DNA from 3 places in the Cedecea sp. genome. Region 2 is predicted to be linked to each of the others. Evidence: predicted binding sites of a transcription regulator. Region 2 holds the regulator's gene; each other region holds the start of a gene.
The links. The regulator sigma-54, encoded in region 2, starts transcription at its own class of promoters, with help from an activator protein. The targets are predictions, from matches to a motif close to GTTGGCACANNTTTCGCTNT.
Positions count from the first base shown of each region.

Region 1: a site for sigma-54 is predicted at 1,893-1,912, ahead of norV (anaerobic nitric oxide reductase flavorubredoxin). Genes of this name have one in related genera too.
Region 3: a site for sigma-54 is predicted at 2,086-2,105, ahead of hypA (hydrogenase maturation nickel metallochaperone HypA). Genes of this name have one in related genera too.

Region 1 is NZ_DASYBS010000083.1:444-4,801, reverse strand. It holds gene VGM55_RS12765 (2TM domain-containing protein) at 1-94, opposite strand, end outside; gene norR (nitric oxide reductase transcriptional regulator NorR) at 219-1,739, opposite strand; gene norV (anaerobic nitric oxide reductase flavorubredoxin) at 1,961-3,406, shown strand; gene norW (NADH:flavorubredoxin reductase NorW) at 3,403-4,358, shown strand, end outside.
Region 2 is NZ_DASYBS010000021.1:69,752-74,109, reverse strand. It holds gene ptsN (PTS IIA-like nitrogen regulatory protein PtsN) at 1-407, opposite strand, end outside; gene hpf (ribosome hibernation promoting factor) at 490-777, opposite strand; gene rpoN (RNA polymerase factor sigma-54) at 800-2,233, opposite strand; gene lptB (LPS export ABC transporter ATP-binding protein) at 2,282-3,007, opposite strand; gene lptA (lipopolysaccharide ABC transporter substrate-binding protein LptA) at 3,014-3,565, opposite strand; gene lptC (LPS export ABC transporter periplasmic protein LptC) at 3,534-4,106, opposite strand; gene kdsC (3-deoxy-manno-octulosonate-8-phosphatase KdsC) at 4,103-4,358, opposite strand, start outside.
Region 3 is NZ_DASYBS010000138.1:29,955-34,312, forward strand. It holds gene hypD (hydrogenase formation protein HypD) at 1-587, opposite strand, end outside; gene VGM55_RS21765 (HypC/HybG/HupF family hydrogenase formation chaperone) at 587-847, opposite strand; gene hypB (hydrogenase nickel incorporation protein HypB) at 838-1,701, opposite strand; gene hypA (hydrogenase maturation nickel metallochaperone HypA) at 1,694-2,056, opposite strand; gene hycA (formate hydrogenlyase regulator HycA) at 2,369-2,824, shown strand; gene VGM55_RS21785 (4Fe-4S dicluster domain-containing protein) at 2,913-3,518, shown strand; gene hycC (formate hydrogenlyase subunit 3) at 3,515-4,358, shown strand, end outside.

The sequences.
Region 1 (4,358 bases), on a different contig from region 2:
GCTGGATAGTTCTGACGCTCAGGGAAGAGAGCTCGGCAAGCTGTTCCTGTGACCAGGCGCGGGATAAACGCAACGCTTTAATGTTGTTACTCATGGCTGGAGATCCTCGAATGATTTAACCCGCCCTGACTATGGCCTGGCCCACGCAACTTCAACACGACAGCGACACGACATCAAGCCGACAGCAACCTGACACCCTGCCGTAAAGGCTTACAGGGTTACTTCACCCCCAGCCGCTTTGCCAGCCGGTGCAGGTTTGCCACATCGACCCCAAGCTGCCGGGCGCTTGCCGCCCAGTTTTTGCCATTATCCTCAAGCGCGTCAATAATCCTGGCGCGCTGAAACGCATCGGTAGCGTCGCGCAGGCTGGCAGAAGGAGGCGTTAAAGTTGAGGTTTGCGGCTCGTGGAATACCGCATCCGCCTGGCCGGAAAGCTGGAAGTGCTGGGGCAGCAGGACAAGTTCTCCCTGCGGATGACCAGCACGCGCCAGGACAATGGCGCGGTAAATGGCATGCTCCAGCTCGCGGATGTTCCCCGGCCAGCCATACTGCGTAAGCTGAACGCGAGCCGCCTCGCTCAGTACCACCCGCCTGAGCCCCATTTTCGCGCGGCTTTGCTCGCAGAAAAACCCGGCCAGCAGCGCAATGTCGCTTCCCCGCTCCCTCAGCGGCGGCACGTGCAGAGGAAAGACGCTCAAGCGGTGGAACAAGTCTGCGCGAAACGCCCCGGCAACCACCTGCTGGCGCAGATCGCGGTTAGTGGCAGCCAGCACCCGTACATCCACCCGCTGGCTGCGGTCATCGCCCACCCGCTGAATATCGCCGTACTGCAGCACGCGCAGCAGCTTGGCCTGCAGCGCCAGTGGCAGCTCACCTATCTCATCGAGGAACAGCGTGCCGTTGTCCGCCATTTCAAACTTGCCGGTGCGGTGATGGATTGCACCGGTGAACGCGCCTTTCACATGGCCAAACAGCTCGCTCTCCGCCACGCTTTCCGGCAGCGCGGCGCAGTTAAGGTAGACCAGCGGGCTCGCCGCCCTGGCCGATCCAGCATGAATCGCCCGCGCCACCAGCTCTTTCCCGACGCCCGTCTCGCCGGTGATCAGCACGTTGAGATCCGAGGCAGCAACAATCTCGATCTCTTTTTTCAACTGGATGATGCCCGGCGAGCGGCCAATCATCTCCCCCCCCCCACCGCGGGCAATGGCGGGCTGCACCGTGCCTTCCGGCGTTTGCTTCTCAAGCTGTTCAAGCAGCAGAGCGTTGTTCAGCGCCCCGGAGGCCAGTACGCCAATCAGCCTGAGTTCCTCATCGCTGAAGCCGTCGAACTGGTGAGGATCCATGCCGTCAACGGTCAGCGCCCCGATAAGACTCTGGTCGGCAAACAGCGGCAGCCCGAGGCAGGCATGGACTTTGAGGTCTTCATGTTCGGGAATAAGGCCGTCGTACGGGTCGGGCAGCTCGCTGTCGGCCGGAAAACGCACTACGTCACCGGCGCGGGCGATGGCTTCAAGTCTGGGGTGAGCGTCAACGGCAAAGCGCCGCCCCAGCACATCGACAGCCAGGCCATCTATCGCCAGCGGGTAAAAATGGCGCGACTCGTAGCGCAGCAGCGCCGTGGCATCGCCGCCGAGCAGCTTTCGCAGCGTGCGGATGACGCGAGAAAAGCGGTCAGAATGGCTGATGCCGCTCTGCAGTTCGACTGCAATGGCAGCGAGAGAAGACATCGACAGGCTCATGACGAGGCTCCGGTAAGACGGGAGCGTTCAGCTTACGCCTGAGTAGTCAAAATGACAAATAACAGAGTCATTATGACAATACATAGCAGTGTCATTATGACACTAAAAAGAATACACAAAATAATAAAACATTAAAAATCAATGCATTAAAAAGTTGGCACGATACTCGCTATAGAACAGTCATTGAAGCACGTAACGCTATGACATCAATGAGGTTCTCAATGGCTATTCAGGTTAAAAACAACATCCAGTGGGTTGGGCAACGTGACTGGGAAGTGCGTGATTTTCACGGTACCGAATACAAAACGCTGCGCGGCAGCAGCTATAACAGCTATCTCATTCGTGAAGAAAAAACGGTCCTGATCGACACCGTCGACCATAAGTTCAGCCGCGAGTTTGTGCAAAACCTTGAGCGTGAAATTGACCTTAACACGCTCGACTACATCATTATCAACCATGCGGAAGAAGACCACGCCGGGGCGTTGACCGAGCTAATGTCGCGCATCCCGAACACGCCAATCTACTGCACGGCAAACGGCATAGATTCGATTAACGGCCACCACCATCACCCGGAGTGGAACTTTAAGGTGGTGAAAACCGGCGACAGCCTGGATATCGGCAACGGCAAGCAGCTTATCTTCGTCGAAACGCCAATGCTGCACTGGCCGGACAGCATGATGACCTACATAACCGGCGACGCGGTGCTATTCAGCAACGACGCCTTCGGCCAGCACTACTGCGACGAACACTTGTTTAACGACGAAGTGGACCAGACCGAACTGTTCGAACAGTGCCAGCGCTACTACGCCAACATCCTGACGCCGTTTAGCCGCCTGGTGACGCCGAAAATTACCGAGATCCTCGGCTTTAACCTGCCTGTGGATATGATTGCCACCTCCCACGGCGTGGTCTGGCGCGAAAACCCAACCCAAATCGTTGAGCTGTACCTGAAATGGGCGGCGGATTATCAGGAAGACCGCATCACGCTGTTCTACGACACCATGTCGAACAACACCCGCATGATGGCGGACGCCATTGCCCAGGGCATTCACGAAGTTGATCCGCGCGTGGCGGTGAAAATCTTCAACGTGGCCCGCAGCGATAAAAACGAAATTCTGACCAATGTATTCCGTTCCAAAGGCGTGCTGGTCGGCACCTCCACCATGAACAACGTGATGATGCCGAAAATCGCCGGGCTGGTGGAAGAGATAACCGGGCTGCGCTTTCGCAACAAACGCGCCAGCGCCTTCGGCTCCCACGGCTGGAGCGGCGGCGCGGTAGACCGCCTTTCTACCCGCCTGCAGGACGCTGGCTTTGAAATGTCCCTCAGCCTGAAGGCGAAATGGCGCCCGGACGGCAACGCATTGGCGCTGTGCCGCGAACATGGGCGCGAAATTGCCCGCCAGTGGGCGCTCTCCCCGCTGCCGGTGGCTCAGGCTGCAACCACCGCCGCTCCGACGGTCGAAGAAGCAAAATCGAATAGCGCCAACCTCGGCCCCTGCATGCAGTGCAGCGTTTGCCAGTGGATTTACGATCCAGCTTTGGGCGAACCGATGCAGGCCGTTGAGCCAGGTACGCCGTGGAGCGAAGTGCCGGACAGCTTCCTGTGCCCTGAATGTTCGCTGGGGAAAGATGTTTTTGATGAGCTGGCAACGGAGGCCAAATGAACAACGGCATCGTGATTATCGGCTCAGGCTTTGCCGCCCGCCAGTTGGTGAAAAATATTCGTAAACACAGCGCCGAGGTGCCTATCCGGCTGATTGCCGCCGACAGCGCCGACGAGTACAACAAACCGGATCTGAGCCACGTGATGAGCTTAAATCAGCGTGCCGAAGCGATGACCCGCCAGCAGGCCGGCGCGTTTGCAGAGCAGTTCAACCTGACGCTACACGCCAACAGCTGGGTCAGCAGTATCGACCCGAAAAACAAGCGGGTGAAATGCGGCGAACAGCAATGGCACTACGACAAACTGGTGCTGGCGACCGGCTCCTCCGCCCTTTTGCCGCCTGTCCCCGGTAAAGAGCTAATGCTGACGCTCAACAGCCAGCAGGAATACCAGGCCTGTGAAACCCGGCTGCGGGACGCCCGGCGCGTGATGATCCTCGGCGGCGGGCTGATCGGCAGCGAGCTGGCGATGGACTTCTGTCGCGCAGGCAAAGAGGTCGTGCTGGTGGATAACGCCAGCCATCTGATGCCTTCATTACTCCCCGCAGAAGTCAGCGGCCGCCTGCAGTCTCGCCTGACGCAAATGGGCGTCGAGCTGCTGTTTAACCAGCGGCTGGAGGCGGTGAATCAGACGGAGCCGGGGCTGTGCGCCACGCTCAACAATGGGCGCAAGCTTGATGTTGATGCGGTGGTTTCCGCCATCGGCCTGCGCCCGAATATTGGCCTGGCGCAGCACGCGAGGCTCGACGTTAACCGTGGCATCAAGGTGAATAGCCAGCTGCAAACCTCTAACCCGGATATTTACGCCCTCGGCGACTGTGCGGAAATCGACGGCAAAGTGCTGCCGTTCCTGCAGCCGATCCAGCTCAGCGCCATGACGCTGGCGAAAAACCTGCTCGGGGCGAACGACGCGCTTTCCCTTCCGGCGATGCTGGTCAAGGTGAAAACGCCGGA
Region 2 (4,358 bases):
ATGGTTTTATCCGCCAGACGTTTCGCCACCAGGGACAGCGTGTGGAGGTGGGTCTTTGTCTGGTCAGCGGGCACCAGTAACGCAAATAACAAATCGACGGGCTGATTGTCGATGGCGTCAAAAGCGATGGGCGTTTCCAGTTGGATAAAGACGCCAACGGCGCGCAGCGTATCTTCCTCAAGCTTACCGTGGGGAATGGCGATGCCGTTACCAATACCGGTACTGCCCATGCGTTCGCGGGTGAGTACGGCTTCGAAAACGACCTGTGGCGGCAGGCCAAGCTGTTTGGCTGCCAGTTCGCTGATAATTTCCAGCGCACGTTTTTTACTCTGGCAGTGGACGCCACTGCGAGTACATTCCTGGTTAAGGACATTGCTCAGTTGTAGAGCGGAATCGTTGTTCATCATAAGTTCACCTAAGCACTTTTTGTGCAAACGGCCCGCTACTTAAGCAGCGGGCCGGCCATATGCACATCGGATGCCCGGATTATCAGTGTTGTTTTAGTTTATCTTTGTGTTTCGTTAACTGTCGGGCCAGTTTATCAATCAGACCGTCAATCGCGGCATACATGTCCTGGCCTTCGGCGCTGGCATGCAGTTCTCCACCGTTCACATGCAGCGTAGCATCCGCTGTATGGGTAACTTTTTCCACCTTTAATACAATATAGACCTGGTTGATTCTTTCGAAGTACTGCTCCAGTTTGGCAAATTTCGAGTTTAAAAATTCACGTAGTGCATCCGTGATCTCGACGTTTTGTCCTGTAATGTTGAGCTGCATAGTGTCTTCCTTATCGGTGAAGTCACACCAGCTGCTTGCGCTGGTTTGACGGTGGAATGGATAAAGACTCTCGGTACTTCGCAACTGTGCGGCGTGCCACCATAATACCTTGATCCGACAGCATTGAGGTTAACTTACTGTCGCTCAGCGGTTTGGCTGGGTTTTCCGCAGCAATTAACTTCTTCACCAGGGCCCGAATTGCCGTGGAGGAGGCTTCGCCGCCGCCCTCGGTATTGACGTGACTGGAGAAGAAATACTTCAATTCAAAAATGCCGCGCGGGCTATGCAAATATTTTTGAGTGGTCACCCTTGAGATGGTCGACTCATGCATATCCACCGCCTGAGCAATATCTGCCAGCACCATCGGCTTCATATGCTCTTCACCGTGCTCGAAGAAAGCCTGCTGCTGTTCGACGATGCACCGGCTAACGCGCAATAACGTATCATTGCGGCTTTCCAGACTTTTAATCAACCATTTCGCTTCCTGCAGGTTACTGCGAATAAACTGCGAGTCGCTGTCATTGCGCGTATTGCCACTCATTGCCGCGTATTGTTGGTTGATTTTGAGGCGAGGAATGCTGTCAGCGTTAAGCTCTACGGTCCAGCGTGCCAGGTGTTTGCGAACCAGTACATCAGGGATGACATATTCAGGCTCGCCGGTTTGAATCGACTGGCCGGGGCGTGGGTCGAGGGACTGAATCAGGCACATGGCCTCTTTCAGGGCGTCCTCTTTGATGCGCGTGACCCGCATTAGCGAACGGAAATCATGATTCGCCAGCAGATCTAAGTGATCGCTAACGATAAGCCTGGCCTCCGCCAGCCAGGGCGTTTCTTTGGCGTATTGAGAAAGCTGGATGAGCAGGCAGTCACGTAAATCTCTTGCTGCGACCCCGACAGGATCGAAGCGTTGAATACGTTTAAGCACGGCTTCGACTTCATCAAGACTGACATCGTCGTGGCCAAGGCTCTCCAGTATATCTTCCAGCGGGACGGTGAGGTACCCGGTTTCATCAACCGCATCGACTATTGAGGTCGCAATAGCGGCATCCGTGTCGGAAAACGGCGTGAGCTCAACCTGCCACATCAGATAGTCCTGAAGAGACTGGGTTGTTTCACCCTGGTAGATAGGAAGTTCGTCGTCGAGGTAGTCGGTACCTGTTCCGGAAGGTGTTCCGGCGGTGTAGATTTCATCCCAGCTGGCATCGAGCGGCAGCTCATCGGGCATCTCTTTCTGCTCGAGGGCTTCACGGGTATCCATGGCTTCGCTCTCAGGCATTTCCTGAGTGTCAATCTCATCATGCAGGTCGGTTTGCTCAAGCAATGGATTGCTGTCCAGTGCCTGCTGGAGTTCTTGCTGAAGCTCTAACGTCGAGAGCTGCAACAGGCGGATAGCCTGCTGTAGCTGGGGCGTCATAGCAAGTTGTTGGCTAAGCCGTAATTGCAAACCTTGCTTCATGTTCAGAGCAAACTTCCTCAAATAAGTCGTGTAAGACTTCCCACCCTATCAGAGTCTGAACTCTTCGCCCAGATAGACTCGCTTAACTTGCTCGTCTTCAAGGATTTCTTCCGGCGTACCGTGGGCAATCAGATGCCCCTGGCTAACGATATAGGCGCGTTCACAGACGGCCAGCGTTTCGCGGACGTTATGGTCGGTAATCAACACGCCGAGGCCGCTGTCGCGCAGGTGCTCAATGATGCGTTTGATATCAATAACAGAAATCGGATCAACCCCGGCAAAGGGTTCATCCAGCAAAATGAATTTTGGGTTAGCTGCCAGCGCACGTGCGATTTCAACACGGCGGCGCTCCCCGCCGGACAGAGACTGCCCGAGGTTATTGCGCAAGTGCGAGATATGAAATTCTTCCATCAGCTCGTTAGCGCGGTCTTCTCGCTGCTCCGAGGTCAGATCATCGCGGATCTGCAACACCGCCATGAGGTTATCAAACACGCTCAGGCGCCGGAAAATTGATGCCTCTTGCGGCAGGTAGCCTATGCCGCGGCGGGCACGAGCATGCAGAGGAAGCAGACTGATGTCTTCTTCATCAATGATGATATTCCCCGCATCACGAGGCACGATGCCAACCACCATGTAAAAGGTGGTGGTTTTACCGGCACCGTTCGGCCCAAGTAGCCCAACGATTTCACCTGACTTAACGGTCAGGCTGACGTCTTCGACTACGCGGCGGCCTTTGTATGCCTTGGCCAGGTTTTTCGCAATTAAAGTTGCCATAACGAATTAGTTACTCTTTTTCTGTGCCGGTTGCTGGCCGTTTTTGTTCTGCAACTGAGACGGCACCAGTATGGTGGTGACGCGTTTGCCTTTCTCACTAAACGCCTGCATTTTTTGCTCTTTCACCAGGTACGTAATTTTGTCGCCGGTGATGTTGCTGTCTAACTGCTCAAGATAAGCGTTACCGGTCAGCACCACGAAGTCATTGGCCAATTCATAATGCATGGTTGAGGCGTGGCCTTTTACCGGTTTACCGCTGTCCTGCATTTGGTAGAAGGTAGCAGGATTACCATAGCCATCGATCACCTCTTTGCCCTGCTCACCGCCGGGACGGGTGACGACAACTTTATCGGCGTTGATTTTGATACTGCCCTGCGTCACAACGACGTTACCGGTGAAGGTGACAACGTTACCTTGCATATCAAGGGATTGCTGGTCAGATTCGATATGGATCGGTTGATCGGTGTCACCGGTCAGTGCCCAGGCAGACCAGGGGGCGGCAAAAAGCGTACCAAGCAGAACAAGTTTAAGGCTGAGTTTGTTTATTCTGGATTTCATAAGAGGTTTTAACCTTTTCAATCAGCTGTGCAGTTTGGCTGCGTAAGTTGCCACGCATTTTCAGGCCACTGGAGTTAAATGTAGTGCCGTAAAGGGTGACCAGATCGTCAGAAGCAACATCCTGAGTGATCAAATTCACCTGAGCATTGTCCGTCGTAATTTTGCGTAACTGCGAATCAGGTGTTAGGGCGGTTACCACGACGTTACCGTATAAATAGAGCATTCTGTCATTGGTCAGTTTGGCGCGATCTGCGTGAATTTCCCAGGTAGCGACTTTATTTTCATCGTACTGGGTCATCACGGGCTTGGTGAACCAGGAAATAGCCGTTTCCGAGAAGTATTCAACGTGCTGGGCGATCAGTTTATAGTTCAGCGCGCCCTCTGGGTTGTACACGACCGTTGTGGAAAACTCACTTTGATAAGTCGGAGTATCGCTGTTGACGGTGACTTTGGGCTCATCTTTATCCGTCAGATTCAGACCGATCAACACTAATGCTGCTATGGCGAGCAGGAAAATAATCCAACGTCTGGTCTTACTCATATGGATTGTCCTTTGGCCTCGTCGAGCTTGCCTTGTGCCATCAATAACAGATCGCAGATTTCCCGCACCGCGCCCCGGCCACCGCTGATTCGGGTCACGTAGTCCGCTTTTGGCGTCAGTAACGGATGCGCGTCGGCAACGGCAACACTTAAGCCTACCTGTTCCATCACCGGCCAGTCGATCAGGTCATCGCCGATATAGGCTACCTGGGCCGGAGAAAGCCCGACCTTTGACAGCAGATCGTGAAACGCG
Region 3 (4,358 bases), on a different contig from region 2:
AAAGCGCCGATGCCGTTATCAGGCTGGGAAAGCAGGCTGCGCAGCGTCGGGATCAGCGTGATGTGCTGGCAGAAGAAATAAAAGTTATCGATGCCCTGCGATTTTGCCTGCTGCAGGGTTATCGCCGTGGCGGGCATGGTCGTTTCAAAGCCGAGCCCGAAGAACACCACTTTGCGATCCGGGTTCTGGCGCGCCAGGGTCAGTGCGTCCATTGGCGAGTAAATCACCCTGACGTCCGCGCCGCGCGACTTGGCCTGCATCAGCGAACCGTTTTTTCCCGGCACGCGCATCGCATCGCCAAAGGTGCAGAAAATCACTTCCGGGTGGCTGGCTATCTCAATGCAGCTGTCGATTCTCCCCATCGGCAGCACGCAAACCGGGCAGCCTGGGCCGTGGATAAACTCGATGTTATCCGGCAGCAGCTGGTCGAGGCCGAATTTAAAAATAGCGTGGGTATGGCCGCCGCAAACCTCCATGATGCGCAACGGGCGGGTTGCCGTGTAGTCCAGCAGCGGGGCGCGTGCTTTCAGCGTCTCAATCAGCTGCATCACGCGGTCTGGATCGCGATATTCGTCGACATAGCGCATCAGCGATGCTCCTCGCCGTAGAGCAGGGCGCCGACGTCCGGCTCCACCTCGAACATATTTTGCAGGGCATCAAGCGTGTCGCGCGCTTCGGCTTCGTCAATAATGCTCATGGCGAAACCGACGTGAACCAAAACCCATTGCCCCACGGCGGCGTCGCCGACCAGGGTTAAATTCACGTCGCGCTGCACGCCGCAGACGTCCACTTTTGCGCTGCCGTCGGCCAGCCGCTCGACAATCTGGCCGGGAATGCCTATGCACATCGTTCCGCCTCCAGCCAGCTAAGCCACTCGTCCATTCCTTCCCCGCTGGTCGCGGAAACCAGAATAATTTTGATATCCGGATTAACCTCTCGGGCAAAGGCCAGGCATTTGTTTACGTCGAACTGCAGGTACGGCAGCAAATCGATTTTGTTCAGCAGCATCAAAGACGCTGCGGCGAACATATGTGGGTATTTCAGCGGCTTGTCTTCCCCTTCCGTCACCGACAGCACCGCGACCTTGTGGCGTTCCCCTAAATCAAAGCTCGCCGGACACACCAGGTTGCCGACGTTTTCGATAAACAGCACGCTGTCCTGCTCAAGCGGCAGGCGCAGCATAGCATCGCGGATCATTTGGGCATCAAGGTGGCAGCCTTTGCCGGTATTGACCTGAATGGCTGGCGTCCCGGTTTCACGGATGCGCGCCGCATCATTCACCGTTTGCTGATCGCCTTCGATAACCGCGCATGGCACTTTGGTATTCAGGCGTTTTAGCGTTTCGGTGAGCAGGGTGGTTTTGCCGGAGCCTGGGCTGGAAACCAGGTTCAGCACCAGCTGATTCTGGCTGGCGAAGCGTTCGCGGTTATGGGCGGCGAGCTGGTTGTTTTTATCCAGCACGTTCAACTCAATCTCCAGCATTTTGCGCTGCGTCATGCCCGGCGCGTGGGTGCCCGCCGCGCCGTGGCCGTAATGCAGGTCGCCCTGTTCGTCGGCGGTTGGGGCGAACTTCACGCCGGTTATCTTTTGCAGCGGGCGTGCCGCCGGAGCAAACGGGGCGCTGCGAAAGCCTGAATGAGGATTACGCTCGTCCCCTTCTATATACAGGTTGCCTTCACCGCAACCGCAAGTGCTACACATGAGCTATCTCCTGATCGATTTCCAGACGCTTAATCTGCATGCCGTCATCCGCCACGATGCGCAGGTTGCTGCCGCTGCAGTTTGGGCAGCACTTGACGCGTTGGGTTAGCAGGGTGACGAACCGCTGGCAGTCATGACACCAGCATTCGGCTTCCTGCTGGTGAATATGAAGTTCGCAGCCTTCCGCCAGCGTGCCGCGGCATACCAGGTCAAAGCAAAACTCCAGGGCGCTGGTTTCCACGCACGAGAAGGCGCCGACTTCCAGCCAGACGCCGGTTACGCGGCGGACGTTGTTCTGGCGGGCGTGGCTTTCGATAAGTTCGACTGCGCGCTGGCAAAGGGTGATTTCGTGCATGGGGCCTCCGGGGGTTAACTGGGGCAGGTAATGCAAAGACGGTGCCAGGCTTTTTTTTTGCCCCTCACCCCGGCCCTCTCCCCGAAGGGGCGAGGGGGAGTTCTTTAAAGGAAAGGGAATGATTTATCCCCTCTCCCTCCCAGGGTGAGGGTAAAAAAATCCCGTCACAAAAAGTCAAAGATGACGAAATGACATGTCATTCGGCACTATCCTGACGTTGATTTAACAAAAAAACATTTAAATACAGATAGTTAAAACTTTGGCACGAAATGTGCCTTACGGAGGGACAAGCACTAACAGAGTGAATAAAACATGAACATTTGGGAACTGAGCGAAAAAGCCGAGTATATCGCCGACAAGCACCAGCGCCTGCTTTCGCAGTGGCACCAGTACGGCAACACCTTGATTCAGGGGATCACCTTATCGAAAGCGAAGCTGCACCACGCCGTGGGCTGTAACCCGGACGAGAGTCTGCGTTTCTTTTTATTTGATCACTTCGTGATTCAGATAAACCTCGCCGAAGGCTTTAACAGCCACACCATCGAGTACGCCATTGAGCTGCGTGACGGTAGCGATAAGGTACTGATTGCAAAAGCAACAATTGATGATGACGGGCGTATTGATAACGCCATCAGCAACCGCGACCGCGCGAAAGTACTCGATCACTACCTGGAGCTAATCCGCCCGGTCTACGACAGCCTTTATCTGGCCGTGCAGCAAAACACCCCGCTGTCCATGACGCTGCTTCAGCAGTCCACCGTGGCATGAAGAGATCTGGGGTGTCGAGAACTGTCGAACCGGCAGCTTTTCGGCATATTTTCGTCAAAAATGACGATCGTCACCTGAGGAAGAGCTGGTGAACCGTTTTGTAATCGCTGACTCAAAATTGTGTATGGGCTGCCATACCTGCGAAGCGGCCTGCGCCGAGACGCACCGTCTGCATGGTCTGCAGTCCCTGCCGCGCCTGAAAGTCATGCGCAACCTGAATGAATCTGCGCCGCAGATGTGCCACCACTGCGAAGACGCACCCTGCGCCGGGGTTTGCCCGGTTAACGCTATTACCCGCGTGGACGGGGCCGTGCAGCTGAATGAGAGCCTGTGTGTAAGCTGCAAACTTTGCGGTATTGCCTGCCCGTTCGGCGCCATTGAATTTTCCGGTAGCCGTCCGCTGCATATTCCCGCCAACGTTAATAGCCCGAAAGCGCCGCCTGCACCTCCGGCGCCGGCTCGCGTTAGCCCGCTGCTCGACTGGGTTCCCGGCGTTCGCGCTATCGCGGTGAAATGCGATCTGTGCAGCTTTGATGAAAGCGGCCCGGCCTGCGTTCGCACCTGCCCGACCAAGGCGTTGCGGCTTATCGACAACAAAGACATCGCCCAGGCCAGCAAGCGTAAGCGCGAGCTGACGCTCGGTGCGACGCTCGGCGACCTGACCCTGTTTACCCAGCCAGAGGCGAGAAAATGAATGCTTTTCTACTGATTCACTGGGCGCTTTTGGGGTTTGTCGTTAGCGCCGTGTTAGCCGGAGTTCTGGCATTTTCTAAGCCGCTGAGCGGCTTTTTCGCCGGCGTTGGCGGCGCAATCAGCTCCGTGCTTTTGCTTGTCGCGGGCGTTCAGGCGCTGCTGGGCTTCAGCGGCGACACGCAAATCTGGCGCTGGCATTTTCAGCTCAACGCTTTTAACGGCGTCTGGCTGGTCACCGTGGCGCTCAGCGGCCTGTTTATCTCCCTGTTTAACTGTTCCTGGCACCGCCACCCTGCGATAAAAGCCAACGGCCTGCTGATTAACTTAATTCTCGCGGCAAGCGTTGCGGCGCTGGTTGCCGACAACTTTGTCACCCTGGTGGCGATGGCGGAAATCATCTCTCTGGCAGGTTACTTCCTGACCGGATGCCAGAAATCCGGGCAGCTGTGGTTTGTGCTTGGCCGGCTTGGTACGGTGCTACTGGTGATAGCCTGCTGGCTGCTGTGGCAGCGCTACGGCACGCTGGGTTACGGTGAGCTGCGTCCTCTTATTGCCGGTGCGCCGCTGCCGACATCGGTGCTGATCCTCGCGCTGCTCGGCTTTGGGCTGCTTGCCGGGATTATCCCGCTGCACGGCTGGGTGCCGCAGGCGCATGCGAATGCCTCTGCTCCGGCAGCCGCGCTGTTCTCCGCCGTGATATTGAAGATTGGCCTTTACGGCATCATGTGCTTCTCGCTTATCAGCAACGTGTTGCCGCTGTGGTGGGGCGTGTTGGTGGTGGTGGTCGGCATGATCACCGCGTTTATCGGCGGGCTTTACGCGCTGATGGAGCACAACATCA